Linked DNA regions of Formosa sp. Hel1_33_131. The protein of the gene in region 2 interacts with the protein of the main gene of each other region in a pairwise test. Links are inferred from orthologs where the notes say so. Each region holds a gene or a part of one and is shown on either strand. Other genes may lie near its edges.

Region 1 (13,031 bases), 260 kb from region 2 along the record:
AAGGGCCGTTGTCGTAAACATTGATAATCACTTCGCTGTTGTTGTTTTCTCCCCAACCCGCGTAATTATCCACTTCTACAGAGTCGTCTTCATAGGTTCCTTCATAGGAATCAACATCTGTAAAAACAGTGTTTTCATCCTCAAGCTGAAGCGATTTTTCTTTGAAATAATTTTTATAGTAATCAGATGAAGTAGACGTATTGTCAACAGTCTCCTGTACTTGTTCTGTAGGGTTAGAATCGGCATAAATTCCATCGTCATAAATTCCAGAATATTGGAAAGATCCACAAGAAGTAAAACTTAAAAGAACTCCAACTACATAGGCGAGTGCCATTTGTTTCTTTAAGAAAGTAATAAATTTCATAAGTGTTTAAATTAAATTGTTGAACGTCACAAAAATACTTAGTTTTGTCAAACTAATTAGATATACAGCATTACTAACAATAGTTGTGCCAAATTACGAAATTATGAGTAAAAATCTTACAACAAGATCCGAAGATTATTCAAAATGGTACAATGAACTTGTAGTGAAAGCCGATTTGGCTGAAAATTCTGCGGTCAGAGGTTGTATGGTTATTAAGCCATACGGCTATGCTATTTGGGAAAAAATGCAAGCAGAATTAGATCGTATGTTTAAAGAAACAGGCCATCAAAATGCCTATTTCCCATTATTTGTACCAAAAAGTCTTTTTGAAGCGGAAGAAAAAAATGCCGAAGGCTTTGCAAAAGAATGTGCCGTAGTAACACATTACCGTTTGCAAAATGACCCTGACAATCCTGGGAAACTTCGTGTGGACCCAAATGCAAAACTTGAAGAAGAGTTGGTCGTACGACCAACCAGTGAAGCGATTATATGGAGTACCTTTAAAGGATGGATTCAATCTTATAGAGATTTACCGCTTTTAATTAACCAATGGGCCAATGTGGTGCGATGGGAAATGCGAACGCGTTTGTTTTTAAGAACCGCTGAATTTTTATGGCAAGAAGGACATACTGCGCATGCCACCAAAAGCGAAGCCATCTCAGAAGCCAAGCTTATGAATAATATCTACGCAAATTTTGCTGAAAATTTTATGGCGATTCCTGTAATTCAAGGGGTCAAAACGGAAAGCGAACGTTTTGCAGGTGCCGAAGAAACCTATTGTATCGAAGCTTTAATGCAAGATGGAAAAGCGTTACAAGCGGGAACCTCTCACTTTTTAGGACAGAATTTCGCAAAAGCATTTGATGTTAAATTTGCAAACAGCGAAGGAAAACAAGATTACGTTTGGGCAACCTCATGGGGTGTTTCCACACGTTTGATGGGTGCCTTAATTATGACCCACAGTGACGATAAAGGATTGGTATTGCCTCCAAACCTAGCACCTTACCAAGTTGTAATTGTTCCTATATACAGGAATGATGAGCAATTGGCTGAGATAACCACGCAAGCCGAGACGATCATGACTGCTTTGAGAGCAGAGAATATTACTGTAAAATACGACCATAGAACCACCCAACGACCGGGAGCTAAATTTGCACAACACGAATTGCAAGGGGTTCCTTTAAGACTGGCGATTGGACCAAAAGATTTGGAAAGTGGCACAGTAGAGTTGGCTCGAAGAGACACATTAACCAAACAAGTGGTGGCTTTAGAAAGTTTAACAGACACCATAAAGACCTTAATTACGGAGATTCAAACAGGCTTATTTCAAAAAGCGCTGGATTTTAGAGCGGATCACATCACAAAAGTGGAAACATTTGAGGCGTTTAAAACGGTTTTAGAAGAAAAAGCAGGATTTATTTCGGCACATTGGGATGGCAGTACAGAAACAGAAGACAAAATAAAAGAAATCACAAAAGCGACAATCCGTTGTATTCCAATAGATTCGGAACTGGAAGATGGGGTCTGTGTATTTTCTGGGAAACCTTCCAAACAGCGCGTTTTATTTGCGAAAGCTTATTAACTTTAACTTTTTTCAAAAAAAGTTAGTAAGAAGTTGTAACATTTAAAAATAGTTGTATTTTTGCAACCGCATTAGAAATAATGCACGCTATTTGAAATAAAAACAGAATTATCAAGATTGTGTTTTTGGTTATAAAAAATGGCCCGTTCGTCTATCGGCTAGGACGCATGGTTTTCATCCATGTAAGAGGGGTTCGATTCCCCTACGGGCTACAATTATTTAATAATAATAAAATTAAGAATTATGGCAAATCATAAGTCAGCTTTAAAAAGAATTAGAAGTAACGAGTCAAAGCGCGTGCTGAACAAGTATCAGCACAAAACAACGCGTAACGCAATTAAGAACTTGCGTGAAACAACGGATAAGAAAGAAGCTCAAAAAATGCTTTCTTCTGTTTCTTCAATGATTGATCGTTTAGCCAAAAACAATATCATTCACGATAACAAAGCGGCAAACCTAAAGTCTGGTTTATCAAAATTTGTTGCAACTCTTTAACGAATACACTGTGTCGTCCTAATTACATAGGTTGACTTTAGGAATTCTATAAAATTTAAAAATCCTTTGAAGCGCGCTTCAAAGGATTTTTTGTGTTTAAACTTGTTTTTAGAAGGTGTGTTTGACCACGCAGAACTACTTAAGAAAAGCACTATTAGGTGCTTAAAACTTTCAAAATCCTATTTTTTTTAAAAAAATATTCCTTGTTTTAAGAAGGGAATTTTTAAAAGTAAGGTTTTCCCTTACTTTTAGTAAGGGAAAAATCACTTCATTATTTATTTCAATTTATTATGTTTACAAAAATTATACCTCAAATCTAATTCTTTGTAAGCAATTTAACCGTGCTTAAGATATTAATTTACTGTAAATAACATAGGGACTTTTTTAGGTATCCATACTTTTTTGGATGTCAGAATTTAAGTTCAAATGTAGAGTACAGATGTCTATTAGAACCGATTCTACAAGACAAACTCAAGACCATCCGGCTTACGGAAATTAAAAAACAGGAGTTTATTCTCTAAGAAAGTGAAAAATAAATGTCAAAAAGTCCACCACGTGGAAAGTCCACAATGAAGAATAACGACTTAATAATTTATTCTTAACCTAAATTTATAAATTATTTAATTATGAAAATTTTATTTAAAATATTTATGATAACTTTCTATGCTGGTGCGCGAATCCATTCGCGTTCCAAATAAACTTTGTAAGCCACACGATAGGAATCGTGCGGCAGCAAGGGATAACTATGATTTTTGAGAAAGTAGAAAACTAAACTATTTATAAAGAACACAGGCTTTTGTTTTAACCCCTATCATTTTTCAATATGAAATATTTATATTCCATCATTTTAACACTTTTGATGCTCTCTTGTGAGAGAGATCACATTGATTTAACATGTCAAAATAGTTTCGAAAACACCTCAAAACTAAACGGTCTAAACATTTACAGTGCTCAATTAAACTCAACAAATAATACAAATGTCCTAGGGAATAGTATTTCTTTAGTAGGAATTTTATCTGCCTCAAAAGACTATTTTAATCATTCCTTTGAAATTAAAGATTATCAAATAGACGAATCGATTACAAATTATAAACAAGGTTTAGAAAATACATTACCTATTACTTTGATTATGTTACGTCCTTTGGTTGATTTCGGAGGAATTCCATATAGAGGTGATTTTTATTTAGAAACAGAAGTACATTGGCAGATTTTTGAAAACTCTTACAAAAAACTCATTTTAAAAATAGCCGAATTATCAAACACTCACCCTATAGATTTGTTGTGTATTGGCACAGAATTAAGAGAGTTTGTTAAGAGAAGACCTCTCTTTTGGGAAAGCTTAATTGAGACCTTAAAAGAGGAGTATCCTGAGCTTAAATTAATTTATGCTGCAAATTGGGATGATTATGAAGCATTTCCGTTTTGGGAAGAAATGGACTATATAGGAATCGATAGTTACTTTCCTCTGGTCAACAAGCCTACACCAACGGTTGAAGAATTAATAGCGGCTTACAGTCCTATCAAAAACAACATCCGTAATTTCAGCTGTCAACACAATAAAAAAATAGTATTTACCGAGTATGGTTTTAGAAGTATCGATTATGCTGCGTGGAAATCGTGGGAATTACCAGGCACTGCCGTAGCCACTACGTATAATTTTGCTGTACAGTCCAATGGGTATGAAGCGTTCTATAAAAGTTTTTGGGATGAACCTTGGGTCGCTGGAGGGTTTTTATGGATATGGAATCTTTTCAAAACAGAGCTATCAACCAATCCAATGTTATTAAATCATTGGGATCCAAACTTTAAACCTGCTGAAAGTATTATAGCTCACTACTATAATGATTAGAATCGTGCTTCCATAGCAATATTTCCATAGTTTAAATTACCCAGCTCAGCAAAGTCTCTGACTTCGCAGAACATAAAAAAAGCCTCTCGATATCGAAAGGCTTTCTTTGTAAATTAAAAAATGAATACTTAATTATCCATTCATCGAGATTAAAAACTCCTCGTTGTTGCGTGTTTGTTTGAAACGGTCGTTGATAAACTCCATCGCTTCCACAGGGTTCATATCTGCAAGGTACTTTCGCATCACCCACATACGTTTGATTGTTTTCTCATCTAACAACAAGTCGTCTCTACGTGTGCTTGATGAGGTCAGGTCAATAGCAGGGAAAATACGACGGTTCGAAATCTTACGATCTAACTGAAGTTCCATGTTTCCTGTTCCTTTGAATTCTTCAAAGATCACCTCGTCCATCTTAGAACCTGTTTCGGTCAATGCTGTTGCGATAATTGTTAAAGACCCTCCATTTTCTATATTTCGAGCCGCTCCGAAGAAACGTTTTGGTTTGTGAAGTGCATTCGCATCCACACCACCACTTAAAATCTTTCCAGAAGCTGGCTGAACCGTGTTGTAAGCACGTGCCAGACGTGTGATCGAATCTAACAGTATCACAACATCATAACCACATTCTACAAGACGTTTTGCTTTTTCTAAAACGATGTTCGCAATTTTTACGTGCTCATGTGCTTCTTTGTCAAACGTAGAAGCAATCACTTCGCCACGCACATTACGTTGCATGTCAGTAACTTCTTCAGGACGTTCGTCAATCAATAAAATCATTTGATACACTTCTGGATGGTTTGCCGCAATCCCGTTGGCAACATCTTTAAGAAGCATTGTTTTACCCGTTTTTGGTTGTGATACAATCATCCCACGTTGGCCTTTTCCGATTGGAGAAAACAAGTCCATAATTCGAGTAGAAATTGTACTTTGTTTTTCAGCAATATTAAATTTTTGCTTTGGAAAAAGAGGCGTTAAGTGTTCAAATGCGACACGATCTCTCACCGCTTTTGGGTCGAGTCCATTAATTTTACTCACTCTAATAAGTGGAAAATACTTTTCTCCTTCTTTTGGTGGACGCACATGTCCTAAAACGGTATCTCCATTTTTCAATCCGAACAAACGGATTTGAGATTGAGACACATAAATATCGTCAGGAGATGCTAAATAATTATAATCAGAAGATCTTAAGAAGCCATAGCCATCTTGCATGACATCCAATACGCCTTCACTTTCAATGATGGCGTCAAATTCAAAATCAGGTTCTTTATAGCGGTTTCGAGTGTCTTTATTCCCGTTATTGCCCTGTTTTTGATTCGGGTTTTGGTTTGGATTCTGTTTTTGATTTGGATTCTGATTCGGATTCTGCTTCGAATTCGGGTTTTGATTTGGATTCTGTTTCGAATTCGGATTCTGATTTGGATTCTGATTCGGATTTTTTTGTTTTTGAGGCCTTGGGTTAATTTTAGGTGCGACCTTAGATTCCACTTTAGCTTCTGAACTAGGTTCTGTTCTGACTGCTGCTTTGGTTTCAATTTTCACCTTTGGCGGTCTGTTTTCAGAAACTTCCTTTTTTGGTACTGCTTTTACAGCAGGACTTGCTTCTGGTTTTTCCGCAGTAGCAGTGTTAGGAGCCGTTGGCTTTATATTAGGATCTTTAGTGGTTTTAGAAATGCGTTCTCTTCTTGGTCTTGGTGTCTTTGATGCTGATGCTGGGGTCACATTTGGTGTCACCATTGTTGGGTTGGCAGCCTGCAAGTCTAGTATTTGATATACGAGATCTAATTTTTTTAAACTTTTGAATTTAGGAACGTTGAGCTTTTTGGCAATTTCTTGTAATTCAGGGAGTTTTTTTTCTTTTAATTGTGAAATTTCAAACATTATGTATGAGAGTTAATTTTAAATCCTTTAATAAATTAAAGTCCTAATTATTGGAATGATTTTATGAAGAAGTAATTTTTATGGTAAATTGAATGAAGCGAATTAAGTATGATTTCGCCGTTATATATGCAATTATACAACTTTATTTTTAAACTTTTTATAGATGTAATAAAAAATAAACTATTATTTTTGCTACTCATTAAACTAAGAATGCTTCAGAGAATTCAAACAGTATATTTATTATTTGCCGCTATTTGTTCTGGCGGACTCTCACAAATCCTGTCTTTGCGAGAAACAGAAGGGTATATCGAATTTGCGATTGATTCATTAGAATATATAATTTTATTTTCAGCCTCAGCCTTGCTGTCGTTGATCTCTATTTTTTTATTTAAAACAAGACAGACCCAATTTGTTTTGGGACGTTTGAATATCATACTAAACTTAATTTTACTAGGATTATTTATATATCGATTGCTAACTGTATCTGGAGAAACTGCGAATTCTGAGAAAGGTATTGGGCTGCTACTTCCTATTTTGTCTATCGTATTATTGGTGTTTGCCAATAAGGCCATAAAAAAGGATGAGGCGCTTGTAAAATCAGTGGATCGGCTGAGATAAATAACGTTAGTATAAGAGTGCGAAAAAAACCTTGAGATTTCTCAGGGTTTTTTTATGCCTTTCTTTTAAACTCGATCACTTCTAAGTTTTGAATCTTTTCACCTGAAATTTCAAACCGCAGCATCGTTCTGACTTTGTGAATTCCATACGTGCCCACAGCTCCTGGGTTCATGTGTAAGAGGTTGAGTTTTTTGTCATTCATTACTTTTAAGATGTGTGAGTGACCACAAATAAATAGGTTAGGAGTCTGCACTTTAATCATATCTCTGACAGCTAGTGAATAACGTCCGGGATAGCCACCAATGTGTGTGATCCATACTTTCACCCCTTCACATCTAAATTTCAAATGCTCGGGAAATTCCAAGCGGGCTTCAACATTGTCGATATTACCAAAAACAGCCCGTAAAGGTTTTAGCTTTTTTATGGCATCCGTTACTTTTAGGTCTCCAATATCGCCCGCATGCCAAACTTCATCCGCCTGTTTCACATATTTAAGGATGTCTTCTCCCATATAACTATGAGTATCCGAGAGTAATAAAATTTTTGTCATTAGAAAATGTTAATGTGAAAGCTATTAATGACAAAGTCTATTTATCTTTGTCTTTCTAACCACAAAAGTATCAAATTAGCTTGAGATATTTTATTGATTTATCTTATAATGGCCGTGCCTATCATGGATGGCAAATTCAACCCGATGTAAATACGGTACAATCGGAGCTCAATCATGCGCTCAGTACAGTGTTGCAAGCGCCATTGGATTGTATGGGCGCTGGCCGAACCGATACGGGAGTGCATGCAGAACAAATGATCGCTCATTTTGATATTGACACAAAAATTGACGTTAAGGATATTGCCTATAAACTGAATGTATTCCTCCCGAAAGACATTCATATAAATACCATTAAAGAAGTCCAACCAGAAATCCATGCCCGTTTTGAAGCATTAAGTCGGACTTATATTTATAAAATTTCGAGAACAAAAAATGCGTTCAAATATCAAAATGAACATACCTATACGCTTCCGTTAGATGTAGATTTAATGAATCAAGCGGCTAAAATTTTGTTTAAATACACCGATTTCCAATGTTTTTCTAAAGTGAAAACAGATGTAAAAACCTACGATTGCACGATTATGGAAGCGCATTGGGAACTTGACAAAAACACGCTTAATTTCACAATCAAAGCCGATCGTTTTCTTAGAAATATGGTGCGCGCCATTGTAGGTACCATGATTGAAGTGGGGGCTAAAAAAAGAACACTCGAAGAATTTCGAGCAATTATCGACTCAAAAAACAGGTCTAATGCAGGCACTTCGGCGCCCGCTCACGGACTGTATTTAATTAATATAGAATATCCAAAATCAATTTATGTCCAATAAGAAACCTAAAAGCAAAGTTTTTGATGCGCAGTTATTCAAAAGGCTGCTGCATTATATCAAGCCCTACACAGGGTTTTTTATTCTTGCGTTGACCACCGTCATTGGGTTGGCAGTTTTTGGAGCCCTACGTCCTAAGGTGTTGCAATTGGCCATTGATCAAAATATTGAACAAAAATTTGAACCTGGGTTTTTAAACTATATTTTTTTAATGTTAGGGCTCTTGGTCCTTGAAGTTACGTGTAATTTATTGTTTATTTATTATGCAAGTTGGTTAGGGCAGTCCGTGGTAAGAGACATTCGGATTAAGCTTTTTAAACATATCCTTGGGTTTAAAATGAAGTATTTTGACAACTCCTCGGTGGGTGTTTTGATCACTCGAACAGTGACCGATATGGAGCGCATTGCCGATATTTTCGGAGAAGGACTGTTTATGATTTTTAGCGACATTTTAAAAATGAGTGTAGTAGGTGGGGTGATGTTTTATATGAACTGGCGACTCAGTGTCATTGTCTTTTGTACGCTTCCAATCGTTTTGATAGCCACCAAAGTTTTTCAGCGGTACATGAAAAAAGCATTTGAAGATGTGCGAACCGAAGTGTCTAACCTAAACTCTTTTGTACAAGAGCGCATCACGGGTATGAAAATTGTTCAAATATTTGCAAGAGAAAAAATTGAATCCGAAAATTTTAGCGCCATCAACGAGCGCCACAAAAAGGGGTGGATCAAAACCGTATGGTATAATTCTGTGTTTTTCCCCATTGCAGACCTTTTATCGTCTGTGACTTTAGGAACAGTGATTTGGCTTGGAGGCCTTAATACAGTACTCGATCAAACGGCTTCTATTGGCGATTTAACAGCGTTTATAATGATGGTGCCAATGATTTTTAGACCCCTGAATCAAATTGCAAATAAATTCAATACCCTTCAAATGGGGATGGTGGCTGCCGATCGTGTTTTTAAAGTATTGGACACAACATCAAATATTCAAGATCGTGGCGAGGGCGTTCTTAAAAATTTAAAAGGGGACTTAGAATTTAAAGATGTTAAATTCGCTTATGTCGAAAATGAACCCGTTCTAAAAGGGGTGTCTTTTAAAGTGACTGCTGGAGAAACGATCGCCATCGTAGGGGCAACAGGTGCTGGAAAATCAACCATTATCAATCTGTTGAACCGTTTGTATGATATCAATTCTGGAACCATCACGATTGATTCTAAAGACATCAAAACAATTTCAGTTAAAAATTTAAGACAAAATATAGCAGTCGTACTACAAGATGTGTTTTTGTTTGCCGATACCATCCTGAATAATATCACCCTCAAAAATCTCGATATCAGTGAAGCGGAAGTGGTAGCCGCCGCTAAAGAAATTGGTATTCATGATTTCATCATGAGTTTACCGAAAGGCTATCATTACAATGTCAAAGAAAGAGGCGTGATGTTGTCTTCGGGGCAGCGTCAATTAATCTCATTTTTAAGAGCCTACGTGACCAATCCAAAAATTTTAATATTGGATGAAGCCACCGCTTCGATAGATTCTTATGCCGAACAACTCATTCAAAAGGCGACTCAGAAAATCACACACGGACGTACGTCGATCGTCATTGCGCATCGCTTGGCAACCGTCAAAAAAGCAGATACAATTATTGTGTTGGATGCGGGTGAAATCGTTGAAAAAGGCACCCATGCAGACTTGTTGAAAAATAAAGAGGGGCATTACCGAAATTTATACGATGCTCAGTTTTTAACTAAAAATAGTTAACGTTAAGATAAATCGGCTTTGATTTTCTCGATCAAATCTTGCGTATCTGTATAGATCACAAACTCTCCGTTATTTACATAGGAAAGCTGTCCAGTTTCCTCACTCACCACAAGAGCCAGTGCATCTGTTTTTTCAGTAATTCCAATCGCAGCACGGTGGCGTAGTCCAAAGCGGGAAGGGATGTTTTTCTCGTTATTAACAGGGAGAATTACTCGTGTAGCCTTGATTACGTTTTCTGAAATTATAATAGCCCCATCATGAAGGGGACTGTTCTTAAAAAAGATACTTTCCAGAATAGGTTGCGTCACGGTAATTTTCATGTCATCTCCCGTTTCTACCAAAAAATCTAAATTATTATTGCGTTCAATCACAATCAATGCCCCAGTTTTGCTGCTGCCCATTTTGGTGCAGGATTTTACAATGACTTCAGCATCAGAAGCCGTATTCTGTTGTGCTTTTACAAAACTAAAACGTTTCATAAAGGAACCGCTTTTGCTCAAATTTGTGGAGCCAATCATTAATAAAAACTTACGAATTTCTGGTTGAAACACTACAATTAAAGCAATGATTCCAACACTCATAAAACCGCCTAAGATTTTGCTTAGCATGCGCATCTGTAACACATCTACCAATAAATAAAAGAGGTAAAAAATTACAATCCCAAAAAAGATATTGATGGCAACGGTGCCTTTGATCAATTTATAGACATAGTACAGCAAAAATGCGACTAAAGCAATGTCGATAAGGTCTAATATATTGAAGTTTAATAAGTCTTTGAATATGTCCACTTGGTCTGAAAATTTTAATAAATATAATAAATATAATAAATATAAAATGAACGCTATTTTTGAAGCGCCTTATGAAGTTGAATGCATTCCATGGCTTCTTTCACATCGTGAACCCTTAAGAGTTTCGCACCTTTTTGAAGTGCCACCATATGCAGTGCTGTACTGCCGTTAAGCGCTTGGTTTGCTGTCGTATTTAAGGTTTTATAAATCATCGATTTTCTAGAAACTCCCGCCAAAAGAGGGAGGTTTAAGTTGTTGTAATAATCGAACATCGCTAAAAGTTCAAAATTCTGTTCAATAGTTTTCGAGAAGCCAAACCCAAGATCTAAAATGATATCTTTTAGTTGGTGTGTTCTTGCCAATTGAATCCGTTCAGTAAAATAAGTATAAACCTCTTTTACCACATCCGAATAGTTGGTCATTTTTTGCATCGTTTGCGGTGTGCCGCGCATGTGCATCATAATATAAGGGACACCGAGCGTTCCAACCGTTTCAAACATTAAGGGATCTAATTGACCCCCAGAAATATCATTGACCATTGCGGCACCAGCTTCAATGGATGTTTTAATAACACGGCTTCTAAAACTATCAATCGAAATACGGCTCTCAGGAAAGGTCTTGACAACGGAGTTCACAATGGGAATAAGTCGTTTTAATTCTTCCTCTTCCGAAACAAAATCAGCGCCTGGTTGCGAGCTATAAGCACCAATATCGATAAAAGTAGCCCCTTCCTTCAGTAATTTTTCAACTTGTGTTAACATACTTTTTTTGTCTTTAAAGCGTCCACCATCATAAAATGAGTTGGGAGTCACATTCAAAATACCCATCACTTTAGGAGTGTTGAGGTCAATTAGTTGGCCGTTACAATTGAGAGTCATAAAAAGGTATTGTTGGTTGTTTTTGTCAAGATTTAAAACTTTAAACCATAAATCTTGATGTTTTGAATATTTTAAGCGAAATTTACGGAAAATTCGATTTATTTCATGCAAAATACTTCAAAAGAATACGATGCCGTTGTACAAGTCTGCCAAGATCTGTTTAGTAAAAAGATGAAAGACTATGGATGCGCATGGCGAATTCTTAGATTACCTTCGTTAACAGACCAGATTTTCATCAAGGCACAGCGCATTAGAGGACTTCAGCAAAACGCCATTCAAAAGGTAGAGGAGGGCGCTGCAAGTGAGTTTGTGGGGATCATTAATTATTGCGTCATGGCACTCATTCAAATTGAAAAGGGAGTTGTGGAGCAGCCCGACTTGTCATTTGAGGAAGCGGTAGCGTTGTATGAAGACAAAATTGCGGTCACCAAACAGTTGATGCTGGATAAAAATCACGATTATGGCGAAGCCTGGCGCGATATGCGTGTGAGTTCCTTGACCGATTTGATTTTACAAAAATTATTACGGGTCAAACAAATAGAAGACAATGCCGGCCACACCCTTGTTAGCGAGGGAATTGACGCCAATTATCAGGATATGATCAATTATGCCATCTTTGCTTTAATTCACTTAAACGAATCTTAATATGAAAATCTTAGTTCCTTTCTCTCGTATTTTTGTTGGAATTTTATTTATAATTTCAGGCTTTATAAAACTCAATGATCCTTTGGGGTTTTCTTATAAACTTCAAGAATATTTTAGTGCAGAGGTTTTAAATATTCCTTTTTTGGAACCCTATGCGCTTATCATTTCTGTTTTGGTGGTGGTTTTTGAAGTCGTTCTTGGCGTGTTTTTATTGATTGGATACAAGCCAAAATTCACCGTATGGAGCTTGTTGCTCATGATTGTGTTTTTTACGTTTCTCACCTTTTATTCTGCATACTTTGATAAAGTGAAGGATTGTGGATGTTTTGGCGATGCTTTAAAATTAACCCCTTGGGAAAGCTTCACAAAAGATGTGGTCTTATTGGCGTTTGTATTGATTTTGTTTTTTGGAAAATCGTACATCACTCCTATATTTAAGCCGTTACCAAACACTATTCTTGCACTTCTGAGTTTTATAGCCAGTCTTGCTTTTGGATACCATGTGTTGATGCATTTACCGAGTATTGATTTTAGAGCTTACAAAATAGGGGATAACCTCATTAAAAACATGAGTACCCCTGTAGATGCGCCTAAAGCCGTTCAAGAATTTACATGGGTTTTTAATGTAAATGGAGAAGAAAAAACAATTGTAACCGATGGGTCTTATCCCAATGTTGAGGGTGATTACGTGAGTGTAGAAACGGAAGTTATTGACGAAGGCTATCAGCCCTCCATTTTGGATTTCTCGATAGAATCTGAGGATGAAGATTTGACCAACGCTTTTCTTAACGAAGAAAA
Region 2 (5,367 bases):
GTAAAAAGTGCGTACTCTTTTTGATTATCCCTCTTTCTGAGATAATGTTTTTAGGATACCTGATAATTTGCCACCACTTGATTGAAGTGCTGAAACAACGTTCTTAGCAGGCGATTGTAATAATCCAATGATGTCTCCAATAAGTTCTTCTTTAGACTTAATGTCAACTAACATATCCAATTGATCATCACCAATGTAAACCGCTTGTTCGATAAAGGCTCCTTTAAGGAACGGCTTTTCCGATTTTTTTCTAAAAGCTTTGATTACTTTTGCTGGTGCATTTCCAGTTTCAGAATACATAACTGAGGTATTACCTTTTAACGTACTAGGTAAATCTCCGAAATCTTTATCTGAAGCTTCCATCGCTTTTTCAAGCAAGGTGTTCTTTACTACTGCTAACTTAATGTTTGCTTTAAAGCAAGCACGTCGTAAGGCTGAAGTAGCTACTGCGTTTAAACCTGAAATATCTGTTAAATATAAATTTGAATTCTCAGCTAATTCTACAGTCAACGCTTCGATTACTTTTGATTTTTCTTCTCTTGTCATAATAAAATTGTTTAACTACTCACTTTTGAATCCACAGCAATACTAGGGCTCATAGTACTCGACATAAATATGCTTTTCACATAAATCCCCTTTGATGATGTTGGTTTTAACTTCATGATAGTTGTTAATAGCTCTTGAGCATTGTCTTGAATTTTGTCTGCAGAAAAAGATGTTTTTCCTATAGCTGCATGTACAATTCCAGTCTTATCAACTTTGAAATCTATTTTTCCTGCTTTCACTTCTGTTACTGCTTTAGCAACGTCCATTGTTACAGTTCCTGTCTTTGGGTTAGGCATTAAACCACGGGGGCCTAATACACGACCTAATGGTCCTAATTTACCCATAACACTTGGCATTGTGATGATGACGTCAACGTCTGTCCAACCACCTTTGATTTTGTCAAGGTATTCTTCTAAACCAACGTAATCTGCACCAGCATCTTTAGCTTCCTGAGCTTTATCAGGAGTTACTAATGCAAGTACTTTCATATCTTTACCAGTTCCATGCGGAAGAGATACAATCCCTCTTACCATTTGATTAGCTTTTCGAGGGTCTACTCCTAAACGAATTGCTAAATCAACAGATGCATCAAACTTTGTGTTTGTAATGTCTTTTACTAAAACTGAAGCCTCTTGAAGACTGTAGATTTTACTCTTATCAATTTTAGCAACTGCTTCCTTTTGCTTTTTTGTTAATCTTGCCATTTCAAATAATTTTGATTAATTGGGTGCTTCACCACCTTTAACAGTTATACCCATTGATCTGGCTGTTCCTGCTACCATTTTCATAGCAGACCCAATCGTAAATGCATTTAAATCTACCATTTTGTCTTCAGCAATCGTTTTTACTTGATCCCAAGTTACTTTTGCTACTTTTTTTCTGTTTGGTTCGCCAGAACCTTTTTTTACTTTGGCCGCTTCTAATAATTGTACTGCAGCTGGAGGTGTTTTGATTACAAAGTCAAATGATTTGTCTTTGTAAACAGAAATAACCACTGGTAAAACTTTACCAGGCTTATCTTGAGTTCTTGCGTTAAATTGCTTACAGAACTCCATGATATTAACTCCAGCAGCACCTAAAGCGGGTCCGACCGGTGGCGACGGGTTCGCTGCACCTCCCCTTACTTGTAGTTTGACTACTTTACCTAATTCTTTTGCCATTTTTTAAATTTAGTGTGACTCGTTATTATAAGTTGGAAGCTATAAACCCGAATCTTAATATTTGTGTAACAATTATTAAATTTTATCTACTTGCATATAACTTAATTCTAATGGTGTTTTTCTTCCAAAAATCTTCACCATGACTTCAAGCTTGCGTTTTTCTTCATTGATGTTTTCTACAGTACCATCAAATCCATTAAATGGACCGTCGATCACTTTGACTGTTTCTCCTTTTACAAAAGGAATGGCAACGTTTTGATCTGCTTCTAATGACAGTTCATCTACTTTACCTAACATTCTGTTTACTTCTGATTGACGTAAGGGCACTGGCTCTCCTCCTTTAGTTTCACCTAAAAAACCAATCACGTTTGTAATTGACTTTATAATGTGAGGAATTTCACCACTAAGATTCGCTTGTACCATTATATAACCAGGGAAGTATACTTTTTCTTTTTGAACTTTTTTACCTTTTCTAATTTGGATCACTTTTTCAGTAGGCACTAAAACTTGCTCTACAAAAGCTTCTAAACCTAAACGCGAAATTTCATTTTCGATATAGGCTTTGATTTTGTTCTCTTGTCCACTTACTGCACGAACAACATACCACTTCTTCTCTACTTTAGTTTGTTCAACTTTAGTCTCTTCCATCAGTAGTATTATTTGATCCAGTTAAAATATTCTTCAATAACACCTGCGAATACCGTATCCACACCCCATATAGCTAGAGAAAATATAATTGAAAAAACCGCCACAAGTACTGTTAGACTTTGTCCTTCAGCCCATGTTGGCCAACTTACATTGTTTTTAAGTTCTCCAAATGATTCTTTTACATATTCTACTATACCTGCCATTGTCTTATATTTTTTAATTTGAGTACGCTTACTATTCGGTTTCACTAAAGTTGTTTCACTTCTCCAATTACCTAGCACGGGTTGAGAGACTCGAACTCCCGACACCTGGTTTTGGAGACCAGTGCTCTACCAACTGAGCTAAACCCGTATTCGACTCTAACATCAATTACTATGCTCTAGTCTTTCAATCTTTTCAAATTCAACTCTCTGGTTTTGTCACGCCTTAGGCGTGATACCAACTGAGCTAAACCCGTATTCGACTCTAACATCAATTACTATGCTCTAGTCTTTCAATCTTTTCAAATTCAACTCTCTGGTTTTGTCACGCCTTAGGCGTGATACCAACTGAGCTAAACCCGTATTCGACTCTAACATCAATTACTATGCTCTAGTCTTTCAATCTTTTCAAATTCAACTCTCTGGTTTTGTCACGCCTTAGGCGTGATACCAACTGAGCTAAACCCGTATTCGACTCTAACATCAATTACTATGCTCTAGTCTTTCAATCTTTTCAAATTCAACTCCCTGGTTTTGTCACGCCTTAGGCGTGATACCAACTGAGCTAAACCCGTATTCGACTCTAACATCAATTACTATGCTCTAGTCTTTCAATCTTTTTAAATTCAACTCCCTGGTTTTGTCACGCCTTAGGCGTGATACCAACTGAGCTAAACCCGTAAATACAAGTTAAGGTATCTCGATAAATCGAGACACCTTTACAAGTATTAGTCTAATAATATTAGTCTAAAATCTCAGTCACCTGACCTGCACCTACAGTTCTACCACCTTCACGAATCGCAAAACGAAGTCCAACATGCATTGCAATTGCTTGAATTAAATCAACCTCAATTGTCAAGTTATCTCCTGGCATTACCATTTCTACTCCTGATGGTAAAGCAATATTTCCTGTAACATCTGTTGTACGCACATAAAACTGTGGACGGTAGTTTGTATGGAATGGAGTGTGACGTCCACCTTCTTCTTTTTTAAGGATATAAACCTCAGCTTTGAATTTAGCATGTGGAGTTACTGAACCTGGCTTGGTAATAACCATACCTCTAGAAATCTGTGATTTTTCAATACCTCTTAATAAGATACCTGCATTATCTCCAGCTTCACCTCTATCTAATATTTGACGGAACATTTCAATTCCTGTAATCGTAGAGTTTAATTTTTCAGCACCCATACCGATAATCTCAACAGGATCTCCAGTATTTGCGATACCCGTTTCAATTCTACCCGTAGCAACTGTACCACGACCTGTAATTGAGAATACATCTTCAATAGGCATTAAGAAATCTTTTTCAACATCACGAACTGGTAATTCAATCCATACATCAACAGCTTCCATAAGCTCTAATACAGAATCAACCCACTTTTTCTCTCCGTTAAGAGCTCCAAGTGCAGATCCTGATACAACAGGTCCATTATCACCATCGTAATCGTAAAAGTTTAATAAATCTCTTACTTCCATGTCAACAAGCTCTAAAAGCTCTTCATCGTCAACCATGTCAACTTTATTTAAAAATACAACCATTCTTGGAATACCAACTTGGCGTCCTAAAAGGATGTGCTCACGAGTTTGTGGCATAGGACCATCTGTAGCAGCAACTACTAAGATCGCACCATCCATTTGTGCAGCACCAGTAACCATGTTCTTTACGTAATCCGCGTGACCTGGACAGTCAACGTGAGCGTAATGACGATTTGCTGTTGCATATTCTACGTGAGAAGTATTAATTGTGATACCTCTTTCTTTTTCTTCTGGAGCATTATCAATCTGATCGAATGATCTTGCTTCTGAGAAACCTGCATCAGCTAATACTTTAGTAATAGCAGCAGTTAAAGTTGTTTTACCGTGATCTACGTGTCCAATGGTACCAATGTTTAAGTGTGGTTTTGAACGATCGAAAGTTGCCTTTGCCATGTTTTAAAATTTATTCTTAGTTATATTAATATTTAGTAATCTTATTATATTCAATTCATTTAATCAAAAAAAAGAGCCAATGACGGGAATTGAACCCGTGGCCTCTTCCTTACCAAGGAAACGCTCTACCCCTGAGCTACACCGGCCAAAAAAATAGAGCGAAAGGTCACGCCGAAGCGTGACAACATTCGCCTTGAGCGAGAGACCGGGTTCGAACCGGCGACATTCAGCTTGGAAGGCTGACGCTCTACCAACTGAGCTACTCTCGCAATTTAATTTAATCCATTCATTCAAAATGTGGGGAGAGCAGGATTCGAACCTGCGAAGACGTAGTCAGCAGATTTACAGTCTGCCCTCGTTGGCCGCTTGAGTATCTCCCCTCAATTTAAATTATATTTCACTCTTTAAAAGAACTTGAGCCGATGGAGGGACTCCCTTCGACGACACTCAGGATAAACTTCTCGTCCCAAGCTAAAACAATGTGTATTACATTCTTTTAACTCCCTGTGCGCTATTCAATATTTCAGAGCCGATGGAGGGACTCGAACCCACGACCTGCTGATTACAAATCAGCTGCTCTAGCCAGCTGAGCTACATCGGCTTTTCCTCAGTACAATTAGGCACTAAAAAAGCCCGCTATTTCTAACGGACTGCAAATGTATATATATTTTTCTTGTTTCAAAACATTTTTTGTAAAATTTTCACGAAAATTGTCTTAATTTTTCTTTTCGCTTTTTTAACTGTCTTTCTAATGAATGTACAGCAGCATCTAATCCCTCTTCAAAAGTCTTAGAAACCTTCTTTATAACGATGATATCACCAGGGATGGAGAGCTGAACTTCAAATATTTTATTTTCTTTTGCGGATGTATTTTCGACCTTCA

Evidence for each region.
Region 1: the proteins of nusG (region 2) and rho interact in binary tests that used the Escherichia coli proteins (3 or more experiments, as listed by UniProt). The link is inferred for Formosa sp. Hel1_33_131 from one-to-one orthologs.

Annotation. Positions count from the first base shown.
Region 1 is NZ_CP017260.1:1,941,651-1,954,681, forward strand. Bases 3,796-6,762 are described here. They hold rho (transcription termination factor Rho), read right to left. Parts: upstream 6,169-6,762; coding sequence 4,423-6,168; downstream 3,796-4,422. Other genes in these bases: FORMB_RS08860 (glycoside hydrolase family 113), read left to right, coding at 3,796-4,290; FORMB_RS08870 (DUF4293 domain-containing protein), read left to right, coding at 6,379-6,762. Also shown: FORMB_RS08840 (hypothetical protein), read right to left, coding at 1-364; proS (proline--tRNA ligase), read left to right, coding at 468-1,946; rpsT (30S ribosomal protein S20), read left to right, coding at 2,190-2,441; more of FORMB_RS08860, read left to right, coding at 3,265-3,795; more of FORMB_RS08870, read left to right, coding at 6,763-6,786; FORMB_RS08875 (metallophosphoesterase family protein), read right to left, coding at 6,839-7,336; tRNA pseudouridine(38-40) synthase TruA, read left to right, coding at 7,417-8,163; FORMB_RS08885 (ABC transporter ATP-binding protein), read left to right, coding at 8,153-9,922; diadenylate cyclase CdaA, read right to left, coding at 9,925-10,710; folP (dihydropteroate synthase), read right to left, coding at 10,764-11,588; FORMB_RS08900 (DUF1599 domain-containing protein), read left to right, coding at 11,694-12,233; FORMB_RS08905 (BT_3928 family protein), read left to right, coding at 12,235-13,031. UniProt on the Escherichia coli protein: Facilitates transcription termination by a mechanism that involves Rho binding to the nascent RNA, activation of Rho's RNA-dependent ATPase activity, and release of the mRNA from the DNA template.
Region 2 is NZ_CP017260.1:2,203,558-2,208,924, reverse strand. What follows is about bases 569-3,564. They hold nusG (transcription termination/antitermination protein NusG), read right to left. Parts: upstream 2,355-3,564; coding sequence 1,782-2,354; downstream 569-1,781. Other genes in these bases: tuf (elongation factor Tu), read right to left, coding at 3,297-3,564; secE (preprotein translocase subunit SecE), read right to left, coding at 2,363-2,557; rplK (50S ribosomal protein L11), read right to left, coding at 1,266-1,706; rplA (50S ribosomal protein L1), read right to left, coding at 569-1,250. Outside these bases: rplJ (50S ribosomal protein L10), read right to left, coding at 25-546; more of rplA, read right to left, coding at 558-568; more of tuf, read right to left, coding at 3,565-4,484; hpf (ribosome hibernation-promoting factor, HPF/YfiA family), read right to left, coding at 5,186-5,367. UniProt on the Escherichia coli protein: Part of the processive rRNA transcription and antitermination complex (rrnTAC). The complex forms an RNA-chaperone ring around the RNA exit tunnel of RNA polymerase (RNAP).